Regions from separate parts of the Planococcus sp. FY231025 genome, predicted to be linked through region 3. Evidence: riboswitches for the same ligand, from Rfam matches in the RefSeq annotation. Region 3 holds a riboswitch; each other region holds the start of a gene.
The links. A riboswitch is a leader RNA that binds a small molecule or an ion and turns the genes downstream of it on or off. The one in region 3 is predicted to bind S-adenosylmethionine.

Region 1 (7,913 bases), on a different contig from region 3:
TTCCTGTCAGGTATCGCGTACTTCATCGCATCCAAAGTGATCCACCTGGTCGAAGAAGGGTTCAGCGGCTCCAAAACGTATAAAATCATTTCGAAAGAGCCGGAGCTCCTCGTCCAGACCATCTACGACCGGCTCGGTCGAAACGCCACCTACAATGTCGTCAAAGGCGCTTATACAAATGAAGAATACAAGGAAATCACCTGCATCATCAACCGGCTCGAAGACAGCAAGATGAAGGAAATCATCTACGAAATCGACAGCAACGCTTTCATCGCCGTCTACGATGTAGCGGAAGTCAGAGGCGGGAACTTCAAAAAGCGGGATATCCATTAAGCTTTTTGAACGCATTAAAAATAGCGCCGGATTCTCTGTGACATGAGAATCCGGCGCATTTCATTTTTCATATGAACTAAATCTAAAAACTCTTCCTCACAGCAACAAAAGACCGAGGCCGATCACGACACCGCTGACAAGCAGCACGATGAGGCAGAAGCCCATGATGTCTTTCGCTTTGAGCCCGGCGATCGCCAGTGCCGGCAATGCCCAGAACGGCTGGATCATGTTCGTCCAGGCATCGCCCCATGCAACCGCCATCGCGACTTTCGCGGGATCGCTGCCGAGCATTTTCGCGGCTTCCAGCATGATCGGCGCCTGGACCGCCCACTGCCCGCCGCCTGAAGGCACGAAGAAGTTGACGAGCCCCGCGCTCAGGAAGGCGAATAGCGGGAAGGTCTGCACGGTTGAAATGCTGACGAACGCTTCCGACATGACGGCTGCCAGGCCGGACGCCGTCATCATGCCCATGATTCCCGCGTAGAACGGGAACTGGACGATGATGCCGCCCGCCCCTTTGACCGCTTCTTGCACCGCGATCAAGTATTTCCGCGGCGTTCCGTGGAACAGGATTCCAAGGAACAGGAACATGAAGTTTACCAGGTCGAGCGTCAATGCAAACCCGTTCTGGACAAAATAATAAACGATGAATGCAATCCCAAGCCCGCCGATGACCAGCGACAAGATCCAGCTGTTCTCCAAATGCTCCGCCGGTGTCCGCACCGCTTTGGCCGTCTCTTCTTCCACTTCGGGTTCGACAAGCACTTTCGGGTCGACGACGACGGTCTCTTCTTTTTTCGGCATCATCAAGCGGTTCAATAGCGGCAGGATAATAATCAGTGCCGCCACAATAATCAGGTTATAGCTTGCAAAAATTGTCTGGCTCGTCGGGATGATGCCGATCTGGTCAGCAAACGGATGCCCTTCTGTCGCAATCGACAGCGGAATCGATCCGGAGAAACCCGCGTGCCAGATCAAGAACCCGGAATAGGCACTCGCAATCAGCAAACGGTAATCGACATGCGCGACGCGCTTCGCCAATTCTTTCGCAAACAGCGCGCCGATAACCAGGCCGAATCCCCAGTTGATCCAGCTCGCTGCAAGCGACACCAATGTGACCCAAATGATTGCGCTACCCGGCGACTTCGCAAAGCTCGCAAGCTTGCCCAGCCCCTTTTTGAAAATCGGGCTGCTCGCCAGAACGAATCCAGTGACCAAAACGAGCACCATCTGCATCGAGAACGCGAGCAGCGCCCAGAATCCTTCACCCCAGAACGCCACCATTTCGACCGGCGAGGAATCGGTCAACCCGAGCCCCAATCCGAAAACCACCAGCGTCAAGATGATGACGAATAAAAACGGATCCGGCAAATAGCGCTCCATTAAATTATTCGAAAAACGTATAATTCCTTTCATTTTCCTACTCCCCTTTGTCTAAGTATTCACACCATTTCTAATGCTACCTTATTTTTGCAGGAGAATGTACTAAAATTGAAAAAATTTGAATATTATCGGGGAATTATTTATTTGGTCCCTATTCACATAGTTAAGAAACGAAGAAGCAACTCTTATATGCCGCAGCGACGCTTTGGACAAGGCTCCCACAACAAGCCGAGAAGCCCACTCGTCTTATTGCTCCGCCCAGTCCTAAGGCGCGCCGGTGCTGTGAGATTTTTATTGTGGAACAAGCCCCTCGAGGCCAGCTGAGTTGGTTAATTGATGAAAAGCTCTTGTGGATTCTAGATTCATTCTCCTCTTTTTCCGCTAGAGCTTATCCGCCAATTCATGTAGAATGAGTCAAAGCTTGCTTGCTATCTGAGAACAGGTAGACATACATTTTTATTCGACCGAATCGAAACAACTAAAGGAGACTGGACAACCGTGAAGAAAGTTCAATTGAAAAACCGAATCGATGCCGCCAACAAGCAAAAGAAAGCGGACCTGGTCATTCGCAATGCCTCCATCGTCAACGTCTTCACAAAGAGCCTGACTTCGGGCGATGTGGCAATCAGCGACGGCATGATTGTCGGGATTGGCGAATATGAGGGCATCGAGGAAATAGATGCCACGGGCAAATTCATTGCGCCAGGGTTGATCGATGCCCATGTCCACATCGAGTCGTCCATGGTGACGCCGCAGCAGTTTTCACAGGTCGTCCTGCCGCACGGCGTCACGACTGTCATCACTGATCCTCATGAAATCGCCAATGTCAGCGGGACGGATGGACTGGAATTCATGCTGACGGATTCAGAACCGGCTCTGCTCGACATCAAACTGATGCTGCCTTCCTGTGTACCGGCCACGCCATTTGAGAATGCCGGAGCCGAGCTGTCCGCTGAAGACCTGGCGCCTTTCCTTTACCGCGACCGGGTGCTTGGACTTGCTGAAGTGATGGATTTCCCGGCCGTTCTGCGCGGAGATGACGCGATGCTCGATAAGCTCTTGCTGAACCAACAGATTGACGGGCATGCAGCCGGGCTTACGGAAAATGACATCAATGTCTATGGCACCGCCGGCATCATGACCGATCATGAATGCGTATCAAAAGAAGAGATGGTTGCGCGACTGGAGCGCGGGCTCTACGTCATGCTGCGCGAGGGATCGGTTGCGAAAAACCTCCATGCCCTGCTCGAAGGGGTGACAGAACAAAATGCCCAGCGCTGCCTGTTCTGTACGGACGACAAGCACCTGGACGACCTGATTGAAGAAGGCAGCGTCGATTACAATGTCCGGACTGCTATCAAACAGGGCATCCAGCCGATCACCGCCATTTCCATGGCCAGCTTCAATGCGGCGCAGTGCTTCGGGCTGCGCCAAAAAGGGGCCATCGCGCCGGGATATGATGCGGATTTCCTGCTTCTCGATAACTTGGAGGAGTTGGATATTGCGGAAGTTTATCGAGCGGGCGTGCTTGTGGCGCAGAACGGGCGTTATGTAGGACCGGTTTCAGAGAAGAGTGCGACGGAATCGGTTCAGGATACCGTGCACATTGCCGAGCTGTCCGGAGACAGTTTCCGTATACCGATGGGGCAAAGCTCCACCGCCCATATCATTGGCATCAATCCGAACAACCTCATCACGGATCACCTGATCGGAGAAGTGCCTGTCGCCGACGGCTCCTTCACATCGGATCCCTCCCAGGATTTATTGAAGATCGCCGTCGTTGAGCGCCACCGGGCGACCGGCAACATCGGCCTCGGCATCGTCAAAGGGCTCGGCCTCCAAAACGGGGCCATTGCGACAACCGTGGCGCATGACTCGCACAACATTATTGCGGTCGGGACGAACGACCGAGACATCAAAGCAGCCGTCGAGGCCGTTCACGAACTGCAAGGCGGACTGGTGGTTGTCCAAGGGGACAAAGTGCTGGCCAGCCTCCCTCTTGCCATTGCGGGATTGATGTCCGAAGAGCCGTTCGCTGCTGTTTACGACCAGCTCAAGGCACTCGATGAGAGCCTCCTGCAGATCGGTGCGCCGACTCAGTTCAATGCCTTTTTGACCCTTTCGTTTTTATCTTTGCCGGTCATCCCCCATCTGAAATTGACCGATTGCGGGCTGTTCGATGTGGCGAGCTTCCGGCATATCGAAGTCGCCGTTGAAGCGGAATAAAAGAAACGGTGATCCGCCGGTGTTTTTCTATACGACGGCAAGTCTTGCCAAGACTAATTTAAGATTAAATTAAATGTATGGCAGGAATCTTTTAGAATGTATTGTTTATGGCCTATTTCAATCAGAAAACGCCCCTGATGCTGGAAGGCTTTTTTATCGCAGCTGAAATTTATCACGCAATTCCCACTTTTGCCTTGCTTTTGTTTGGAAACTGTTCTAAGGTTAAAAACATCTCATCACATACAATTTAATAATTTGATTCTTATCAAGAGAGACGGAGGGACTTGGCCCTGTGATGTCTCAGCAACCGTCCTGCTAAAGGAAACGGTGCTAATTCCAGTAGGCGCCCTAGCCTAGAAGATAAGAAGAATGCATTTCCATACAATGGAGCTTTCTTCTTTTTTGAAGAAAGCTCCATTTTTTATTTGAAAGGATGAGGATCGTGCTGAAGCAATGCCTGAAAACCCAGTTAATGCAGTTGGGTAACCCAGTTATAAACGGAAGATTTAGAGCAGGCACTTAAGTGAGCCACGTTCAAAAGCAAGATCGGTACCGCAACCTGGAAAATGAAAGCTTGTTCGACAAAAACTAAAAACAGAAAGCAGGAATTTCACATGACAAACTCAACCATCCAGACAGCTAAAGCAGTGGCAAAAGCACCCTTTAAAGCAGATCACGTAGGAAGCTTGCTCCGTCCGGAAAGCATCCACCAGGCAAGAAAGGATTTCAAAGAAGGCATTATCACGGCGGAGCAGCTGCGCGAAGTGGAAACAACCGAAATCAAACGCATTGTCGACAAGCAAATCGAAGTCGGCCTGAAAGCCGTCACGGACGGTGAATTCCGCCGGACTTTCTGGCATACCGATTTCATGGCCCATATCAACGGCTTTGAAGGATACGCTCCGGAAAAAGGCTATCAATTCAAAAACGTCGAGACGGAAGCCTATGACGTCCGCAATATCGGCAAAATCTCTTTTGACAAAAACCATCCCTTCGTCCAGGATTTCATCGAATTCAAGGAAATTGTCGGCGGCCGCGCCATTCCGAAGCTGACGATTCCGAGCCCGAACCAATTTTTCAATCAGGGCATCCGCGACGAAAGCATTTATCCGGATCTTGAAGATTATGCAAAAGACGTCATCCAGGCTTACCGCGATGCCTTCAAAACCTTCTACGATGCAGGAGCGCGCTATATCCAAATCGACGATGTCTATATTGCCGGCCTCTCATCACCCGATATCCCGTTCAACGACGGGCAGTATGACCGCAAATACTTGATTGACCTGGCACTGCGTGTCACAAACGCCGTTCTTGAAGACAAGCCGGAAGATCTTGCGGTAACGACCCACTTGTGCCGCGGAAATTACCAGTCCGATTGGGCATTTGAAGGCAGTTACGCGCTGATCGCCCCGACGCTTTTCGCCAAAGAAAAAGTCGATGGCTTCTTCCTGGAATACGACGACGAACGTTCCGGCAGCTTCCAGCCGCTCAAACACATTCCAGCTGGTGGTCCAAAAGTTGTGCTCGGCGTCTTCACTTCAAAGAACGGTGAGCTTGAAGACAAAGAATCCATCAAAGCGCGCGTTGCAGAAGCTGCTCAATATGTGCCAATCGAACAGCTCTGCATCAGCCCACAATGCGGTTTTGCGTCAACACACCATGGCAATAAACTCACAGAACAGCAGCAATGGGATAAATTGCGCTATATTGTTGAGGTATCGGAAGAGATTTTCGGCAGATAAATTGAAAAAAGGCATATCAAAAACCAGTAAGGGAACGACGCTAGCAATGGCCGCTGCCCTTACTGGTTATTTATGTACTGCAAAAACCGCTTTTTCATGACATATCTTTTAAGCAGCTTGTTAGAAAAGAATATCTATTTCTTTTGATTAATAGTTGATTAACGCCTGAAACGGAATTGATTTAAATCCATATGCTTTCGGGTAAACAGAAATCAGAACCTAATTAAAAAGGGACAACGCTATGAAAAAAACAGCCAGTGTTGCGGAAGCTACAGTTAAGAAACGAAAATAAGCCTAAGGAGGAAGAAAAATGCAACAGAAACTAACAGTAATTAATGATATTATGTTTTTCGCTTTTAGATATGCACTGGGCAAAAGTTCAGATGCATCTATACTTGTAATTGAAACAATCAAAGAGAATATCAACCATATCGAAGATTTTGATCTAAGAAAATATGTCCGTGAAATATATGAGTGCAGAAATTCTGGCCTGATTACAGAGGAAGCGGCTTGGCTGGATTTTGTAGATTATCTGCAAGAAGAATTAAGGAGTAGAGAGTAATAAAAGAGCGCTCCAATCAAGCTTCAAAGACAACCGATTTGGACAGATTCCATTTCTGTTCCCAAGTATTTTTGAAACTTCAGCGGTGAGGAAACCTGCCAAATACTCTCCGTGTGCGGCACATTTAAGAGCCTTCTTGCAAAGACTTAAAAATGCATGAAGAATCCCTTCCATCTCTGGGTTCGGCTGATTCTTCATGCAATAATTTCATATAACTAGGTTGGTGTCAGATTCAGGCGCTTTTCACGGTTCCACTGTTTCGACCGGCGCATCATTCAACACATAATGGTAGGTCAATGTGGAATTCAAGGAATGCGTGACCGAACAATAAGTATCCCTGGACAGTTTAATCGCCCTGACAACTTTATCTGCCGGAAGATCCCCTTTCAGATGATAAGTGATGAAGATGTCCGTGAACCGTTTCGGATGCTCCGTCGCGCGCCTTCCTTCGATATCAATGAAAAATTCCTCCACGTCCAAGCGCATCTTGCTCAGGATCATCACAATGTCCATTCCCGTGCATACGGCCGCAGCGTGCAGTAGGAGCTCGGTCGGACGCGGCCCACTATTAGCCCCGCCGCTTTCCTCGTTGGCATCCAAAACTATCCGGTGCCCCGATTCCGTCGCTCCGTTAAAAGCCATTCCGCCATCCCAATCTAATCTTGCTTTCATCCAATCACCCTTTCCCTTTTCTTTTAGTATATCCCGCTCCTTGGAGTGCTAATCTTTTCTACTTGGATCAGCCGCTAATGCGGATCAATAAGGAATGGTTATCCGCACAGCGGCATTCTCTATTCCTTGCCAACGTTTATCTCTATTTCTTCCGGGAATACAAATAAAAACATCTAAGAGAGGGGTATTTTATGAGCCAGGACAAGCGATCTACACAAGATACGAACATCGAAAAAATGAACGAACTCCTTGAAGGAAAAAACAAGGATACGTCAGCGCAGCAGCATTCCGATTCACAAGAACAAAAAAATCAATCGCTAAAAGATCAGGCACAAGCTCCAAATGAAAATAACAAATTAGTAAACAAAAACAATAACCGGACTCCCTGATTTTTCATTTTAATTAGGTGATAGAATACTTTCATCATTAATCGGCTCATAGACAATAAGATGGAAGAAATCATTTACGAAATCGAAAGCAATGCATTCATCGCCGCTAATGACGTCGCTGAAGTCATTAGCGGGAGTTTTAAAAAGCGAGATATCGATTGATTTACAAAAGAAAAAAATAGCGCCGAGTTCTCTTTCCAAGAGAATTCAGCGCATTTTTTCTTATAGCCCTACTGCATTCACAGCATTCGTAGCATCTGAGTTACTAAAACCTTCAAAAACTAATTGCTCGGTTAAACCACTCTTTGAAAAAGCTATAGAGTCTATATAATTCTCAGCCATACCGATTGCCTGTTGCTGCGAGAGCGTTTCTGCATCTTTCGCAGCTTGTGCCTTCGCCTCTGCTTCAGCTTTTGCCTTGGCTTCTTCCTCGGCTTTGGCTTTAGCTTTTGCCTCTGCTTCAATTTTCGCCTTGGCTTCTTCCTCGACTTTGGCTTTAGCTTTTGCCTCTGCTTCGGCCTTCGCTTTTGCTTCCGCCTCCGCTTTTGCTTTAGCAGCCGCTTCTTCTGCTGCTTTTTTCGCTTTCTCTTCCTCTTCTTTTTTCTT
Region 2 (7,913 bases), on a different contig from region 3:
GAAGAGCCATTTTCCAAATCCGGTTCTTCATTGGCGCTTTCTGTCGTTCCGCATGCCGCCAAAAACAGCGCCAAAAGCAGCCATACGCCGAGCCATAAAAATTTTTGCATAAGATTCCCTCCTTCTAAGGGGTTTTCAATAAGACCGTTCGGACTGGGTAAAAGTTACAACGGATTGGGTATTTGATGAAATATTAACGTTGAGCAGAGCTTATCCCGCTTCGGCGCGTCCGCGGGCTAAGTGAAGCAAGAAGACAGGCGCCCGTTGCCTGGCTTCTTGCGGTAGCTATGCCCCAAGCGGGCGGAGCGGAGTAAAAGATGATTCCTTATTTTTCGATACATATGAGTCCAACTCAACAAAAAACGCCCTGCAGCCTCTTCGGCTGCAAGACGCTCCTTCACTTATCTCATGTAATCGAAGATTCATAAATCGTCTGGATTGAATCTGCGAGCATTGCATTGAATTCCTCATCGGACTGGCTGGCGTTGACGCCTTCGGACAATCCGCGCGAGAAGCTCGCAATCAGGCCGTTATTGGCTTTCAGTTTTTCATTCGCCTCGTTTCGCGTATAGCCGCCGGAAAGGGCAACGACGCGGATGACGCGCGGGTGGTCGATCAATTCCTTGTAGAAATTGTCGACGGTCGGGATTGTCAGCTTCAGCATGACGTTCTCGTCTTCGCCGAGCGAATCGAGCAAGTTGAGGAGTTCCTGTTTCAGCAATTCCTCGGATTTTTCCTTGTCTTTGCTGTGGATATCGACTTCCGGTTCGATGATCGGCACCAGGCCGGCTGCGAGAATCTGCTTCGCCACTTCAAATTGCTGCTCGACGACTTTGCGGATGCCGCCCGGGTTCGGTTCTTTGATGACCGAGCGCATCTTCGTGCCGAAGATATTGCGTTCATTGGCGCGTTTCAACAGGTCATCCAGGTTCGGAATCGGCTTCATCAGCTGCACGCCGTCTTCTTCATCGGCCAAGCCTTTATCGACTTTCAGAAACGGCACGACGCCTTTTTCTTCCCATAGATAATCCGGCGTGTATTTGCCTTCGACTTCACGGTCCATCGTCTGTTCGAATAGGATCGCTCCGATGATTGAATCCGACGTGAACGATGGGGCAGTCATGACGCGTGTGCGCATTTCATGGATCAGGTCATACATTTCGTCTTCATTGGAATATTGGTCTTCGTTGACGCCATAAAGCTTCAGCGCTTTTGGCGTACTGCCGCCGCTTTGGTCTAGTGCGGCGATAAAGCCTTTCCCGTTCTTCACACGATCGAATTGTTGTTGATTCATGATCCCAGCTCCTTAGATAAATTTTTTAGAAATTTGCTCTAAACGAAAGCCTTTCATTGATTAGTTTATCAATAAAAGACAGTTTCATCAAAATGTTTCACCATTTAAACCTTACCCCTGTCAGGTCTTCTGAAACGCCCCACAGACGCTGTGCCGCCGCTTCATCTTCTGCGGAACGGTGCGGCGTGTCAATCGCCGGGAATCCTTTGCGGCGCCCTTTGCCGTCGGGGCCGATGTATTCGCCGCCTTTCAGGGAAGGATCGGTTGCTGCATAGATGGTCGGCAATGCGCCCATATGCGCCGGCTGGAAAAACCGGTTCATGAGGCCTTTGAAAATGCCAGTGGCGTCCCGGTTGCCGATTTTGAATAAATTCGTCGCGGAAATGCCCGGGTGGCATGCGATGCTGATGGCGGAAAGGCCGTGCGCTTTCAAGCGCTTGTCGAGTTCTTGCGCGAACATCAAGTTGGCCAGCTTGCTTTGCCCATAGAACTTCATCGCTTTGTAGCCGTTCGAACCATCGAGGTTGTCAAAGAAGATGCTGGCGCCGCGGTGGGCCAGGCTGCTGACCGTGACAATGCGCGCGTCCTTGGTCTTTGCGAGAAGCGGCAGCAGGTGGCCGGTCAAAGCGAAATGGCCCAAGTGGTTGCTGCCGAACTGCAGCTCAAAGCCGTCTTTTGTTTTGGAGTAAGGCGGTGTCATCACGCCCGCGTTGTTGATCAGCAGATCGAGCGAATCGTGCCGGCTGCGGAAACTTTCCGCGAAAAACCGGACGCTTTCAAGATCGGACAAATCGAGCTGCATGACTTCCACGTCCGCTTGGCGGTTCATATTCAGGATAGCGTCGCGTGCAGCCTGTCCTTTTTCGGTATTCCGCACCGCGAGGATGATCCGGGCGCCGCGTGCTGCAAAAACCATTGCGGTCTCGAGCCCGATGCCGCTGTTCGCCCCCGTGATGATGGCGGTTTTTCCGGATAATAAATTGGGGTTCATAACATCAGCTCCTAATTTCTGTATAAGGTTCTTCTAAACGTATCATTAGGGAGCGTGAGGAACAAATGGGAAGGCTTTTTGGATTCATCGGCATTTTGCTAATGGTATAATTGAAGCAGAAGAATAGAACCCGCATCAGCAGTTCGGAACGGGTACAGAACATGCTTCAATCGAATAAACGGAGGAATAGAGAATGAGTGAAGAGTGGGGAAGCGGCGGATATGATGGCGGCATGTTGGGAGATTCAAACAAGAAGAAGAGCTCCGCACGTACAAGAATCCCCAGATTTAAAAAAATCAAAAGAAGCCGGTCGCGCAGAAGAGGGAGGCGCCCGGAAGAACAAGACGCCGAGACCCATATAGTGATATGGGCAGCAGCCGCTTTTTTGTTATCAGCTTTTATGCAGGCAGAGTGGATTGCCATTTCTTATTTTATGAGTTTTGTTTTGTATGCGTTCCTTACAAAAGATATCGAGCCGTTAAAATTTCTGTCGAATGCAATATTAATTGTAGGAATTCTGTTTTTTATCGCCCTTACACTTGTCCAGGCCATTAGTTTACTGGCTGATTCTGGCTTCCTAAAAGATCCGGCGACCGTAAGGGCTTATAAATATATCGTCGGGATACCTGTACTGAGTTGGTCCCTCGTCCGGATAACAGAAGCCATGATCGACGGACCGCAGAAACACGAGTTCAAAAGCTAAGATATACATAAGCAATAAAAAGGGGCTGTCTATAAAGCCCAAAACGAAAAGACCAGAGGAGAAAAACAATGCTTTTCTCCTCTGGTCTTTTCCTTATTCTATAACGGCTGATGGGAATGGAGGCGGCGAGTGCAAACATTGTGCTCCTGTCCCTGCATCGCTGCGCTAGCTTCGGGACATGAAAAACCGTTGCAGTGCTGCGCACTTCGTCGCAAAGCCAATGACCGAACTACCTTCGCTCATTGGCTTTCCAGCGGGCCAGCGAAGTGCCGAATTAACTCGGACGCCAGTCAATGCTTGACCGAAGCTCGCGAGGGCAAGCATTTGCGACGAGCTTGCGCAGGAGCACAAGTTCTTTGTTAGTTCATCGCAAGCCCGCGGAAAGCGTCCGCCGCAATGGACAGCAGCCTTTTTGGACAGCCCCTAGTCGTTCATGCACCGCGGCGGAGCACTTTTTGCAAGAATTGCTGCGTGCGCACTTCGGTCGGGCGGGTGAAGATGTCTTCGGGTTTTCCTTGTTCGACGATATGGCCGCCATCGATAAAGATGACGCGGTCGGACACGTCGCGGGCAAAATCCATTTCGTGGGTGACAATGACCATTGTCTGGCCTTCCCGCGCGAGTTCCTGGATGACCGTCAGCACTTCGCCGACCAGCTCTGGATCGAGTGCGGAGGTCGGTTCGTCGAACAGCAGGAGGTCCGGTTTCAGCGCGAGGATGCGGGCGATGGCGGCGCGCTGTTTCTGTCCGCCTGACAATTGCTCGGGATACTGGTCCTTATGGGCGAGCAGCCCGACTTTTGCCAGCAGCGCTTCGGCTTCGGCAATGACTTCCTGCTTGTCCCGTTTCTGTGCGATGAGCGGCGCTTCGATGATGTTCTCGATGACCGTTTTATGCGGGAACAGGTGGAAATGCTGGAAGACCATGCCGGAATACTGCCGTATGTCGGTTTTCTGTTTTTTGCTTGGGGCTTTCCCGGTGAACGCCACATGCACCTGGTTGATTTGCAACGAACCCGCAGAAGGGGTTTCGAGTAGATTCAAGCACCGCAACAGCGTCGTTTTCCCGGAACCGGAAGGACCGATGATGCTGACGACTTCGCCTCTTTGGATCTGGAGCGAAATCGATTTCAGCACTTCGTTGTCTTTGAACTTCTTGCTCAAGTTTTCCACTTTGATCATGCGTTTTCCCTCCAATCAGGTTGTGACATAGCGGTTGGCTTTTTTCTCCAGATAGTCCTGCAGCAGGGTGACGACTGTGCACAGCCCCCAATAGATCAGGGCCACCAGAATATACAGCGTCAAACTTTCATAGGTCTGCCCGACGATGACTTTGGCGCGGTAGAACAGTTCCGACACCGTGATGACCATCGCCAGCGACGTCCCTTTGATGATGTCCATGAAGACGCTCGACAGCGGCGGCAGCGCAATGCGCGTAGCCTGCGGAAGGATGATGCGGCGCAGCGTCTGCCAATAGCTCAAGCGCAAGGTTTCGGCCGCTTCCCATTGGCCTTTGGCGACCGACGAGATGGCGGAGCGGATGATTTCCGCCGTATAGGCGGAAAAATGGACGCTGATGCCAATGATGGCGGCGGTCAGCGGCTTCATCTCGATGCCGACCATCGGCAAGCCGAAATAGAGGATGAACAAAATCACCAGCAAGGGTGTGCCGCGCATGAACGAGATGAACAAGCGGGCGGCGAATGAAAGCAATTTGAATTTATTCATGCGGGCAAGGGCGACAAACAAGCCGAAGACCAATGCGAAAAACATGCTGATCAACGCGATCCATACGGTGTCCCGCGCTCCCATTAAAATATAGGGGAGGGAGTCCAGCGCAATTTCGATATTAAAAAGATATTCCCATTTAAAGTCGGCCATCTGAAGACTCCTTTACGTAATTATGTATGAACAGGGAACCCGGAGGCTCCCCGAAGGGTTTATTCCTTTTCCAGGGGCTGGGTGACATCGTCGCCGAGGAATTTGATGGACAAGTCTTTAAGCGTTCCGTCAGCGAGCAGTTCTTCCAGTGCAGCATCAATTTTTCCCTTCAGTTCCGGGCTGTCTTTCGGCAGGACGATCGCGCTGCTGCTGAATGAGAACTTCACGCCTTCCGCTAGTTTCAGGCCGGGCTTGTCGTACTGCTCGAGCGAGCGCTTCAGTACGAGGTAATCGTTCAGCGTCGCGTCCACGCGGCCGTTGACGATTTCCGGAAGGACTGTGTCAGAACCGGTATAGACGATTACTTCCGCGCCTTGTTCGCGTGCGTACTTCGCGTAATTGCTGGTCGCCGAACCGCCGACTTTCTTGCCTTTCAAATCTTCCACGGATTCAATGCCTGAGTTATCGCTTTCCCGGACAATCGCAGAGCCGTAAGAATGTTTGATTGGCACCGTGAAATCAAATTTTTCTTTGCGTTCATCGGTAACGGCAAAATCATTGGCCGCAATGTCGATCTGCCCATTCCGCAGGGCCGGCAAGAGGCCATCGAATTCCATTTCCTTGAACTCGACTTCGACGCCCAGTTTCTCACCCAATGCGCGGGCGACTTCCACGTCATAGCCTGTCAGTTCTTTTGTTGTTTCGTCATGGTATGTAATCGGGTAATAAAGTCCTTCGGTGCCGACAACGATTTTGCCAGCTTCTTCGATCCGCTCCCACGAATTTGGGGCTTTGTCTTCAGAAGCGACCGCCGAACTGCTGGACTCTTTGCTGCCGCAAGCCGCCAGCAAAAGACCGATTGCTGCAATTAATAAGACCAATAAAGTGCTGTGTTTAATTTTCATTTTTTTACCATCCTTTCATATCAGTTTACTTGGTTTTAGCTTTACAGAATTGCAGCTTCTCATGAGTTTCGGACAAACAAAAAACCTCTTCCATAAGAAGAGGTTGGCATTTGAAATACAAAAATGTCCTGCTCTTCTTATCTCTCAAGCTTCTGCTTGTTGGATTTGGCACAGTACTCGTTTCCGAGTCCGCTGCCGAGGTTTCGCAGGGCCAATCCCTCCACCTCTCATGATAAGAACGAATCACTATTCAGCTATAACGGTAAGATTACCACCGTTAAGATAGGGCGTCAACAGAATTTTCAAGCGAATTTTTTGGAAATATTTTAATTTCGAAATGAAAGCCCTTACAAATAATTGGAATAGTTCACCGATTGAAAGGCAAGCGCTGAAAGGGTTAAAGGTGCTTGGAAATGAATCGGAAAGTGTGGTGAGAAGTCAGGTCTAGGCATCCCCGGAAGAAGATGGAGGCGGCAGAAGACTGGCCGACTCTAAAGTTTAATCGATTTACTTGGAAGAAATCGACTGCAGAGAAGAGGCCTTCAAAATATTTGCTTTCAGACAATTTTAATTGCGTTCGTGGGCCGGTTATTTGCGTTCAACAAAATTCGACACTAAAATCGGAACCTAAGCCCCTTGGTTTCATGCTTTTCGCGCTGCGAAAAGCGCCAATTCTTTTGGCATCCGTCTTTTATGCTCGCTTAGAGAAATTTATGCTCGTTCGTGGACCGCTTATGCTCTTTCGCGAAGATGTTACGCTCGCTCAAAAAAATTTACGCTCGTTCATCGGCCATTTACGCTCGTTCAACAAAATTCGACAAAATTTAATGAAGAGCCGACTTTCTTGAAACGTCATCCAGTATTTTAATGAAACTATAAAAAAAGCAGGAGAAGAAAAGCCATGCTTTCTTCTCCTGCTTCTTTTATTTGTCGAAAGGGAACACGACGCCGGTCAGTTTTTCCGATACGGCCCACAGCTTTTCCGCCGCCGCCCGGTCAAGCGCTGAAGGGTGGGGCAGCTCGAGCGCAGGGAAGCCTTTGCGATTGCCTTTGCCGTCTGGCCCGATGTATTCACCGCCGGTCAAATGCGGCATGGTGGCCGCATAGACGGTAGCAAGTGCACCCATTTCAGGAGGCTGGAGGAAGCGGTTGGCATAATTTCTCAGCAGCTCAGGCGCGTCCCGCTTGCCGAGCTTGAAGATGTTCGTCGCAGAAACGCCGGGGTGGCAGGCGACGCTGATCATCTGGTAGCCATGCGCTTTCAGCCGCTTGTCGAGCTCCATCGCAAACAGCATATTGGCGAGCTTGCTTTGGTTGTAGAACTTCTTCGCCTTATAGCCTTGTGAGCCGTCCAGGTTGCCGAAATCGATAGCGCCGCGGTTATGGGCGAGGCTGCCGATGGTAACGATGCGCGATCCCGGGGTCCCCTCGAGCAATGGAAGAAGAAGGCCCGCCAGCGCGAAGTGGCCGAGGTGATTGCCGCCGAACTGCAGCTCGAATCCGTCTTTCGTTTTCGTATAAGGCGGCATCATGACGCCGGCATTGTTGATCAGCAAATCGAGCGAATCGAACCGGCTCCGGAAGTGTTCCGAGAAAAATCGGACACTTTCAAGGTCTGCGACGTCCAGATGCATCACTTCAACGAGCGAACTAGGATGAAGCCGGAGGATTCCGCTTCTCGCCGCTTCGCCTTTTTTCTGGCTGCGCACCGCCATGATGATCCGCACGCCCCGTCCTGCCAGCACTTTTGCCGCTTCCAGCCCGATGCCGCTATTGGCGCCTGTGATAATGGCCGTTTTTCCGGCCAGGTCTTGCTGTTCCACACGATCAACTCCCGATTCTGAAATTATCTGCATTGGATTCTGAAAGAATTATAACATGCAGCGGCAAAAACCAGGTTATGGAATAAAACCGGAGGGAAGAGGCGGCTTTTAATGTAGAAGAGCCATACGGTTTATTAATGAAAATCACAGAAATTCATTGTATTGTAAAGTCCGTTCGCTGGTTCCAAAGAAATCAGCAGCCCAGCAAAAAGAGAACCAAGCCCAATATACAAGCTCGATTCTCTTTAATTCTTCATCTAGCCGTCCACTTTCACCGTGGCACTCGATGCCGCAGAATCAGCTTTTATCTTTGCCCT
Region 3 (7,913 bases):
TTCGAAGGTATGTTCGTTCGCGCCAGCCGGATAGATCGACTGGACTTGGACGTGTTCGCCGCCGATCCGTTCCGTGAAATACGTGAGGGGATAGACGGTTGTGTAAACCTGAAGTTTCGACTCATCGACAGGTTCCGTTTCGGCCCCGTTGTCGATTGCCGGCTCGCCGCAAGCAGCCAGCAGTAAAACCGAAGATAAAAGTGCTATAAGCTTTTTCATTGATTAACCTCCAAATAGTAACGATTACGTTTTGTGTACTCAAAGAATATTACAGGATAACGTTTCAAAACACAAGAAAAACCACCAAATTATTTTTTTGGTGGCCATTCTTCAGGGACAAAATCGATTCCGCCTTTATTGAACGGGTGGCAGCTCAAGATCCGCCGGACGGCCAGATAGCCGCCTTTGAGTGCTCCGTGCTTCTCGACCGCCTCGATCCCGTAATGGGAACATGTCGGGTAAAACCGGCAGCTCGGAGGGGACAATGGAGAGATGAACCGCTGGTAAAAGCGGAAAATCTTCAGCAATAAGGTTTTCAAAGGGGGTCATCTTCTTTCGCTAGAAATGTCGTTATGTTTATTGTAAGAGCCGGAGAGGTATAAATAAAGCATAAGAGCTTACTAATAAATTAGGAGAGTGGTTTTGGATGTCAGCAGAATTGAACAAGGAATTGAATGTACAAGTCGCAACTTGGTCGGTCGTTTATACGAAATTACATAATTTCCATTGGTATGTGAAAGGGCCGTCATTCTTTACGCTCCACGTCAAATTCGAGGAGCTGTATAACGAAGCAACGCAGCATATGGACGAACTCGCAGAGCGGCTACTTGCACTTGGCGGCAAGCCGGTGGCGACGATGAAAGAGCAGCTCGAGCTGTCGGTAGTCAAAGAGGCGACGAGCAAGGAAAGCACAGAAGAAATGGTGGATACCGTCGTTACGGATTATGACAAGATCATGAAATCCTTGAAAAAAGGGATGGAACTTGCGGCTGAAGACGGCGATGACATGACAGAAGATCTTCTAAACGCCATCCATCAGAACTTGGAGAAACATTCATGGATGTTGTCTGCATTTCTTGGTGAAAAGAAGTAAAATGAACATACTGGAGCGTACGCTGACCACTCAGTGTACGCTTTTTTTGATACTAGGAGTGAACTCGATGAGATACACAGATTTGAATGGCGTGGAATGCCGGCTGTCGTTTGCGCCGGGGGCATTCGACATACCGAGCAGGCATGTACTGGTCATTGCTAAATACCGGGGGCAATGGGTACTGACCAAGCACAAAGAGCGGGGCTTGGAATTTCCAGGCGGCAAACAGGAACCGGACGAAAGTTTAACGGAGGCGGCAGTAAGGGAAGTATATGAAGAAACCGGAGCGGTCGTATCCGGATTGGCTTGGTTCGCCGAATACGTGGTGGCCGCGGAGCCGCCGTTCTGTAAGACCGTCTTTCTCGGTGACATCGAGCGGCTGGATCGGATCGAGCAGATGGAGACAGACGGGCTTGTACTGGCAGAACGGCTGGAGCTTGGTGAAACCTTCAGCTTTTTAATGAAAGATGAAGGCATGAAAGAAATCATAAAGAAGGTGGAGCAGCTTGGAAAATGGAACGATTGAGTCAAAGAAAATCTATCCTTCCCCGAACCCGCACGTGCGGCTATCAGAAATCGTCTATTGGTCAGACGGCTTGAAAGTGAAGGGCTTGTTGGCGGAACCGAAAAAGCAGGGAAACTACAGCGGCATCCTGTATCTGCGCGGCGGCATCCAATCGATTGGCATGGTCCGCCCGGCCCGTATCGCCCAGTTTGCATCGCAAGGATTTATCATCTTCGCGCCGTATTACCGCGGCAACCGCGGCGGGGAAGGGCGGGATGAATTTGCCGGTGCGGACAGATGGGACGCAGTTTACGGCGTCGATGTGCTGAAACAATTCTGCAAAGGAAGCATCCATGTGCTGGCTTTCTCGCGGGGCGGCATCATGGCCTTATGGACAGCCGTCCTGCGGGATGACATCACCTCTGTGGTTACGTGGGCAGGGGTGACAGATACCGTGCTGACGTATAAAGAGCGGCCGGATATGCGGCGGATGATGAAGCGCCTGTATGACGGCACGCCGAATACGGCACTTTCCGCATACGAGGAGCGGAACCCCTTGCTGCGGCTTAATGAAACGGATGCGCCGTTTCTGATCATCCATGGCTTGAAGGACGAGAATGTCTCACCAGGGCAAGCCTATCTGCTTGAAGAGGCTTTGAAGATGAACGGACAGCCACACGAGACCTGGTATTTTCCGGAGTATACGCATTTCTTCCCGCCTGCGGCAAACCGCAAGACAGCGCGCGCATTGGCGGAGTGGATGAGAAGGCAGGAAAGACATTGACCGAAGCTTGCGAGGTCAAGTCTTTGCGACGAAGCTAGCGAAGCGATGCAGGAGCATGGTTTATCAGTGATAAAAAGATGGAAAAGGATTGATAAAATCTTAAAGAATCGAGCAACGACAGCGATTTGTCTGAGTTGGCACCAATAAAAAAAGCTATCCCGGAGGATAGCTTTTTTGGTATTATTTCTGGACCGGTCCGCCTTGGACACTGATGTCAGTGGAGACAGTACCGAATTTCTTGAAGTTTTCCTGGAATTTCTCTGCAAGCTCTTTCGCTTTTTGGTCGTATGCTGCTTTGTCAGCCCATGCATTGCGCGGGTTCAAGACTTCAGTCGGCACACCAGGTACTTCTTTCGGCATTTGAAGGCCGAAGACAGCTTCCTGTTCAGTTTCGATGTTGTGGAGTTCGCCTTTGATCGCTGCACGAACCATTGTGCGCGTGTAAGACAGCTTCATGCGGCTTCCGACGCCGTACTCGCCGCCCGTCCAGCCTGTGTTGACAAGGAAGACATCCGCGCCGTGCTCATCGATTTTGTCTCCCAGCATTTCAGCATAAACTGTAGCATGTAATGGAAGGAAAGGCGATCCGAAGCATGTCGAGAAAGTCGCTTCAGGTGAAGTGACGCCGCGCTCAGTTCCGGCAAGCTTTGAAGTGTAGCCGCTCAGGAAGTGGTACATTGCCTGTTCTTTTGTCAATTTGCTGATTGGAGGCAATACGCCGAATGCATCAGCTGTCAGGAAGACGATCGTTTTCGGATGTCCTGCAACAGAAGGGTAGACGATATTCTTGATTGCATGGATCGGGTAAGCTGCACGCGTGTTTTCTGTCAATGAACCATCTGCATAATCCGGCATGCGCGTTTCTTCATTCACTACCACGTTTTCAAGTACAGCGCCGAATGTGATGGCATCATAGATTTGCGGTTCGTTTTCGCGCGTCAGGTTGATGGTTTTTGCATAGCAGCCGCCTTCGATATTGAAGACGCCGTTATCCGACCAGCCGTGCTCATCGTCGCCGATCAGCTTGCGGTCTTCATCTGCGGAAAGAGTCGTTTTCCCTGTTCCGGACAAGCCGAAGAACAATGCGACATCGCCTTCTTCGCCAACGTTTGCTGAACAGTGCATAGGAAGGATGCCTTGTTCAGGAAGCAGGTAGTTCATGATCGAGAAGATGGATTTTTTCATTTCGCCAGCATACTCTGTTCCGCCAATCAAAATGATCTTTTTCTCCATCGAAACGATGATGAAAGTTTCTGAGTCAGTACCGTCCACAGTAGGGTCTGCATGGAACGTCGGAGCGTATACGACCGTGAATTGCGATTCGTGGCTCGCCAATTCCTCTTTGGTCGGACGAATGAACAACTGGTGGGCGAAAAGGTTATGCCAAGCGTATTCGTTGATCGTCTGGATGCCCAAACGGGATTCAGGGTCAGCCCCTGCATAGCCTTTGAATACGTATAGTTCATCTTTTTGCTTCATATGGTCGATCACTTTAGCGTAAAGGTTTTCGAAGACTTCAGAAGAAATCGGGCGGTTTACTGAACCCCAGTCGATTTTGTCTTTAGAAATCGGCTCTTCTACTATATACTTATCTTTAGGCGAACGGCCGGTGTATTTCCCGGTCTCGGCTTTCACCGCTCCGTCTTTAGTCAATACAGCTTCTCCGCGGGATGTTGCCGCCTCGATTAATTGTGGGACGGATAATTGGACACGGACGTTTTGGCCATTTAAAAGATCCTTTAAGTTGTTTGCGAAGTTCACTGGATTCATTTATATGTACCTTCCTTTTCGGTTATTCCCATAAAGATGGGGAGGTTGTATATTTCGTAAATTAGTATAACACATTATGGTCATTAGTCTATACTAATACCCTGTTGACACGAAAAAGTAACATATTTTCCCCATGTTGGGTGCGAACAGGTTCAATTAATAGAAGAACCTGTTTTTATTCGATTAAAATCGTTGACATCACTTTGCACTTTCCGTAAGATGGAACATTGAACGGATACTCTTATTCCGAGCTGGTGGAGGGGACAGGCCCTATGAAACCCGGCAACCTGCTGCTGCATGCAGAGAAGGTGCCAAACCTGAAGCAAGGTCTCAACCTTGGACGATAAGAGTGAAAGGTGCTTATGATGATTTCTCCTTTCCACATGCAGATGCTGGATGGGATTTTTTTATGAAATTGCCCTTAATCCTCGTGTACAAAGGCCACAACGGCTTGAAGTTCAATCCTCACGGAACGGACTTGACATGGGAAACGAGTACCGTATCAATTTCGAGAGCAATCTCGCAGGATATAAGGAGGAAACACATTTTGAAAAACCGTCGATTATTCACATCAGAATCAGTAACAGAAGGACATCCGGATAAAATCTGTGACCAAATCTCAGATGCCATTTTGGATGCCATCCTAACAGAAGATCCAAATGCACGTGTAGCGTGCGAAACAACTGTAACGACAGGCCTTGTCCTAGTGGCAGGCGAAATCACGACTACTACTTATGTAGATATCCCGAAAGTCGTGCGTGAAACAGTCCGTGAAATCGGCTATACACGCGCTAAATACGGCTTCGACTCTGAAACAAGTGCAGTCCTGACAGCAATCGACGAGCAATCGCCGGATATCGCTGCAGGTGTCAACGTAGCGCTTGAATCGCGTGAAGGGCAAATGACTGATAAAGAATTGGACGATATCGGAGCAGGGGACCAAGGCTTGATGTTCGGTTTCGCTACAAACGAAACCGAAGAATTGATGCCGCTTCCGATTTCATTGGCACATAAATTGGCTCGCCGCTTGGCTGAAGTGCGCAAAGAAGAAATCCTTCCATACTTGCGCCCCGACGGCAAAACACAAGTGACGATCGAGTACGATGAGAACAACAAGCCGCTTCGTGTGGATACGATTGTCATCTCGACTCAGCACCATCCGGAAGTGACGCTTGAGCAGATCCAGCGCAACATCAAGGAATTTGTCATCAATGAAGTGGTTCCTGCTGAATTGATGGACGAAGAAACAAAATACTTCATCAACCCGACTGGCCGTTTTGTTATCGGCGGACCACAAGGAGATGCGGGACTTACAGGACGCAAGATCATCGTTGATACGTACGGCGGATATGCACGCCACGGCGGCGGGGCATTCTCCGGCAAGGACGCAACGAAAGTTGACCGTTCAGCAGCTTATGCTGCCCGCTACGTAGCGAAGAACATCGTGGCAGCAGGACTTGCTGACCGCTGTGAAGTGCAATTGGCTTACGCAATCGGCGTAGCTCACCCGGTATCATTGGCGTTTGATACGTTCGGAACCGGAAAAGTCAGCGAAGAGGAATTGATCGATCTTGTCCGTGCGAACTTTGATTTGCGCCCGGCCGGCATCATCAAGATGCTTGATCTTCGCCGCCCGATCTACAAACAGACAGCAGCTTACGGCCACTTCGGCCGCACGGATGTCGACCTTCCTTGGGAGCGCACTGACAAAGTGGAAGCTCTTAGAGAACAGTCAGGCATCTTCAAGAACCAAGCTTAATAACAAGAAAAGACGGCCAGCGGAATGCTGGCCGTCTTTTTTAAATTGTTGAAAAAGAAATTAAATACTTGTCTCTTAATCGATATTCCGCAAAACAGCTTCGCTTGCCGCGGGCGAGCGCCAAGCCTCCTCAGTCGCTTACGCGACTTGCGGGGTCTCGGCTATCTCGCTGTCCCGCAGGCGTCTCCGCTGTTTTGCTTTATATCTCAGATAGCTCTACTAAAACGGAAAAAGCGACAAGTTTTTTAAGAGTGAAACCAGCGCCGGCGCGTCCACGGGCTAGGCAATAAAATGGCCCAAAAGCAGTTTGGGCCATTTTATTTGCGACGAAGCTAGCGCAGCGGTGCAGGAGCAGAAGGGTTTTGCTATGAGACGGGTGTCCTTCGCGGCTCATGGCGAAAGCCATGCCCTAAGCGGCCGAAGCGAGGTCTGAAGTTTATTTCGTTTATTAACTTATCTAAAGAGGGTTTCTCAACAATCTGAAAGACGGCCAGCGAAATGCTGGCCGTCTTTTTTATGTTTCCTGCGGTGATTTGATGCTCGACACACGGTGCGCGATGGCTTCGATCAACGGTGCCGGCAGCGGGAAGTTCATGGCGGCCGGATCACTTTGGACAGCGGCAATGGTCATTTCAAGCGAATCTTCCGGAATGTCATAGGAAGCGAAATCGTCCGGCAGCCCGACATCCGCTTGGAGGTCACGGATTTTTGCGACAACGTCCATCAGCAGAGTCTGCGGCGTCTTATCACGTGTATCCAGGTTCAACGCTTGAGCAAGCGCTTCGATCTTCGGCAGATACAGGTCCTGGACCAATTCGAGGACGTGCGGCAGGAACACGGCATTGGCAAGGCCGTGCGGTATGCGGAACAGCGCCCCGTAGGCATGGGCCAGGTTGTGGACAGGGATGGCGTTCAAGGCGAAACTGAACGCCGTGATGCCCATCGTGCTGGCCTGCAGCATTTCCATGCGTGCTTTTACGTTTTGGCCGTTGTGCACGGCTTCGGAAATGTTCTTTTCGAACATCCGGATCGTCTGCAGCGCGAATGCATCCGTGAAACCGGTGGCTGTAGGCGAGGCCAGTGCTTCGATGGCATGCGTCAGCGCATCGAATCCGGTGAAAGCCGTAATGAACGGAGGCAGCCCGGTCGTCAAATCAGGATCGAGAACGGCTATGTTCGCCGCAATGAACGGATGGATGATGTTCGTTTTGACGTGCTTTTCTTCATTATAGATGACGGCGATCGGCGACACTTCCGAACCGGTTCCGGCAGTGGTCGGCACCGCGATATGCGGGATCGGAATGAATTGCGCTTCCGGCCAGCTGTAGTAAGCGAGCCCGCCGGGTATGGCCTGTTTAATATCCGCCAAACCGTGGTGAAGGGCAAACTTGACGCCTTTAACCGTGTCGAGCACGCTTCCTCCGCCAAGTGCGAGGAGGGAATCGGCCGCCATTTCGCGTGCATAGCGGATGGCATGGTTCACCGATTCGCTGCCGGCATCCTGCTGGATATCGGTAAAGATGCCGACCAGTTCCGGCCCCATGCCATTATGTGCCAGGCGGAAAATATCCGCGACTTTCTCGACGATGCCAGCATCCAGCAGGCCTTTGTCGCTGAACAAAACCACCCGTTTGGCGCCAAGCCCCTGAAACAGGGCTGGAATCATCGCTCGCGTATTGGAGCCGCTGTGGATTGAAGTGGTCAAAGCGAAATTTGAATACGTAGTAATCACAGTCGTTCACCTCTTTTGTCAGATTGGGTCATTCCGATTTTCCAGGTTCTGTGAACAGCAGCCCGTACGCAACGCGCCGTTCAAGTTCAGGCACCATCGATGTATGGACATGTTTCAATTGTGTATAGGCATCCAGCGAATATTTGCCCATCTCGCGGCCAATGCCGCTTTGCTTGTAGCCGCCGAATGGTGCGTCGTTGCGGAGCATATGCCAATCGTTGATCCAGATGACACCAGCCTTGATTTTCCGCGCGACTTCATAGGCTTTGT

Region 1: another riboswitch for S-adenosylmethionine. It lies ahead of ACTL32_RS10500 (5-methyltetrahydropteroyltriglutamate--homocysteine S-methyltransferase); the one in region 3 lies ahead of metK (methionine adenosyltransferase).
Region 2: another riboswitch for S-adenosylmethionine. It lies ahead of ACTL32_RS11165 (transporter substrate-binding domain-containing protein); the one in region 3 lies ahead of metK (methionine adenosyltransferase).

Annotation. Positions count from the first base shown of each region.
Region 1 covers NZ_JBQJJG010000007.1:131,332-139,244, reverse strand. The annotation lists gene ACTL32_RS10515 (YitT family protein) at 1-333, shown strand, start outside; gene ACTL32_RS10510 (short-chain fatty acid transporter) at 430-1,749, opposite strand; gene ade (adenine deaminase) at 2,215-3,942, shown strand; SAM riboswitch class I at 4,202-4,309, shown strand; gene ACTL32_RS10500 (5-methyltetrahydropteroyltriglutamate--homocysteine S-methyltransferase) at 4,557-5,684, shown strand; gene ACTL32_RS10495 (hypothetical protein) at 5,995-6,246, shown strand; gene ACTL32_RS10490 (OsmC family protein) at 6,490-6,918, opposite strand; gene ACTL32_RS10485 (hypothetical protein) at 7,110-7,307, shown strand; gene ACTL32_RS10480 (hypothetical protein) at 7,341-7,469, shown strand; gene ACTL32_RS10475 (Ltp family lipoprotein) at 7,530-7,913, opposite strand, start outside.
Region 2 covers NZ_JBQJJG010000007.1:271,045-278,957, forward strand. The annotation lists gene ACTL32_RS11135 (BsuPI-related putative proteinase inhibitor) at 1-110, opposite strand, end outside; gene ACTL32_RS11140 (fructose bisphosphate aldolase) at 407-1,294, opposite strand; gene ACTL32_RS11145 (oxidoreductase) at 1,392-2,285, opposite strand; gene ACTL32_RS11150 (hypothetical protein) at 2,479-2,988, shown strand; gene ACTL32_RS11155 (amino acid ABC transporter ATP-binding protein) at 3,420-4,169, opposite strand; gene ACTL32_RS11160 (amino acid ABC transporter permease) at 4,185-4,868, opposite strand; gene ACTL32_RS11165 (transporter substrate-binding domain-containing protein) at 4,928-5,773, opposite strand; SAM riboswitch class I at 5,908-6,012, opposite strand; gene ACTL32_RS11170 (oxidoreductase) at 6,697-7,629, opposite strand; gene ACTL32_RS11175 (hypothetical protein) at 7,894-7,913, opposite strand, start outside.
Region 3 covers NZ_JBQJJG010000005.1:14,493-22,405, forward strand. The annotation lists gene ACTL32_RS06470 (metal ABC transporter solute-binding protein, Zn/Mn family) at 1-219, opposite strand, end outside; gene yidD (membrane protein insertion efficiency factor YidD) at 309-539, opposite strand; gene ACTL32_RS06480 (Dps family protein) at 647-1,093, shown strand; gene ACTL32_RS06485 (NUDIX domain-containing protein) at 1,161-1,619, shown strand; gene ACTL32_RS06490 (alpha/beta hydrolase family protein) at 1,600-2,382, shown strand; gene pckA (phosphoenolpyruvate carboxykinase (ATP)) at 2,563-4,152, opposite strand; SAM riboswitch class I at 4,391-4,502, shown strand; gene metK (methionine adenosyltransferase) at 4,697-5,911, shown strand; gene ACTL32_RS06505 (iron-containing alcohol dehydrogenase) at 6,426-7,643, opposite strand; gene ACTL32_RS06510 (aldehyde dehydrogenase family protein) at 7,672-7,913, opposite strand, start outside.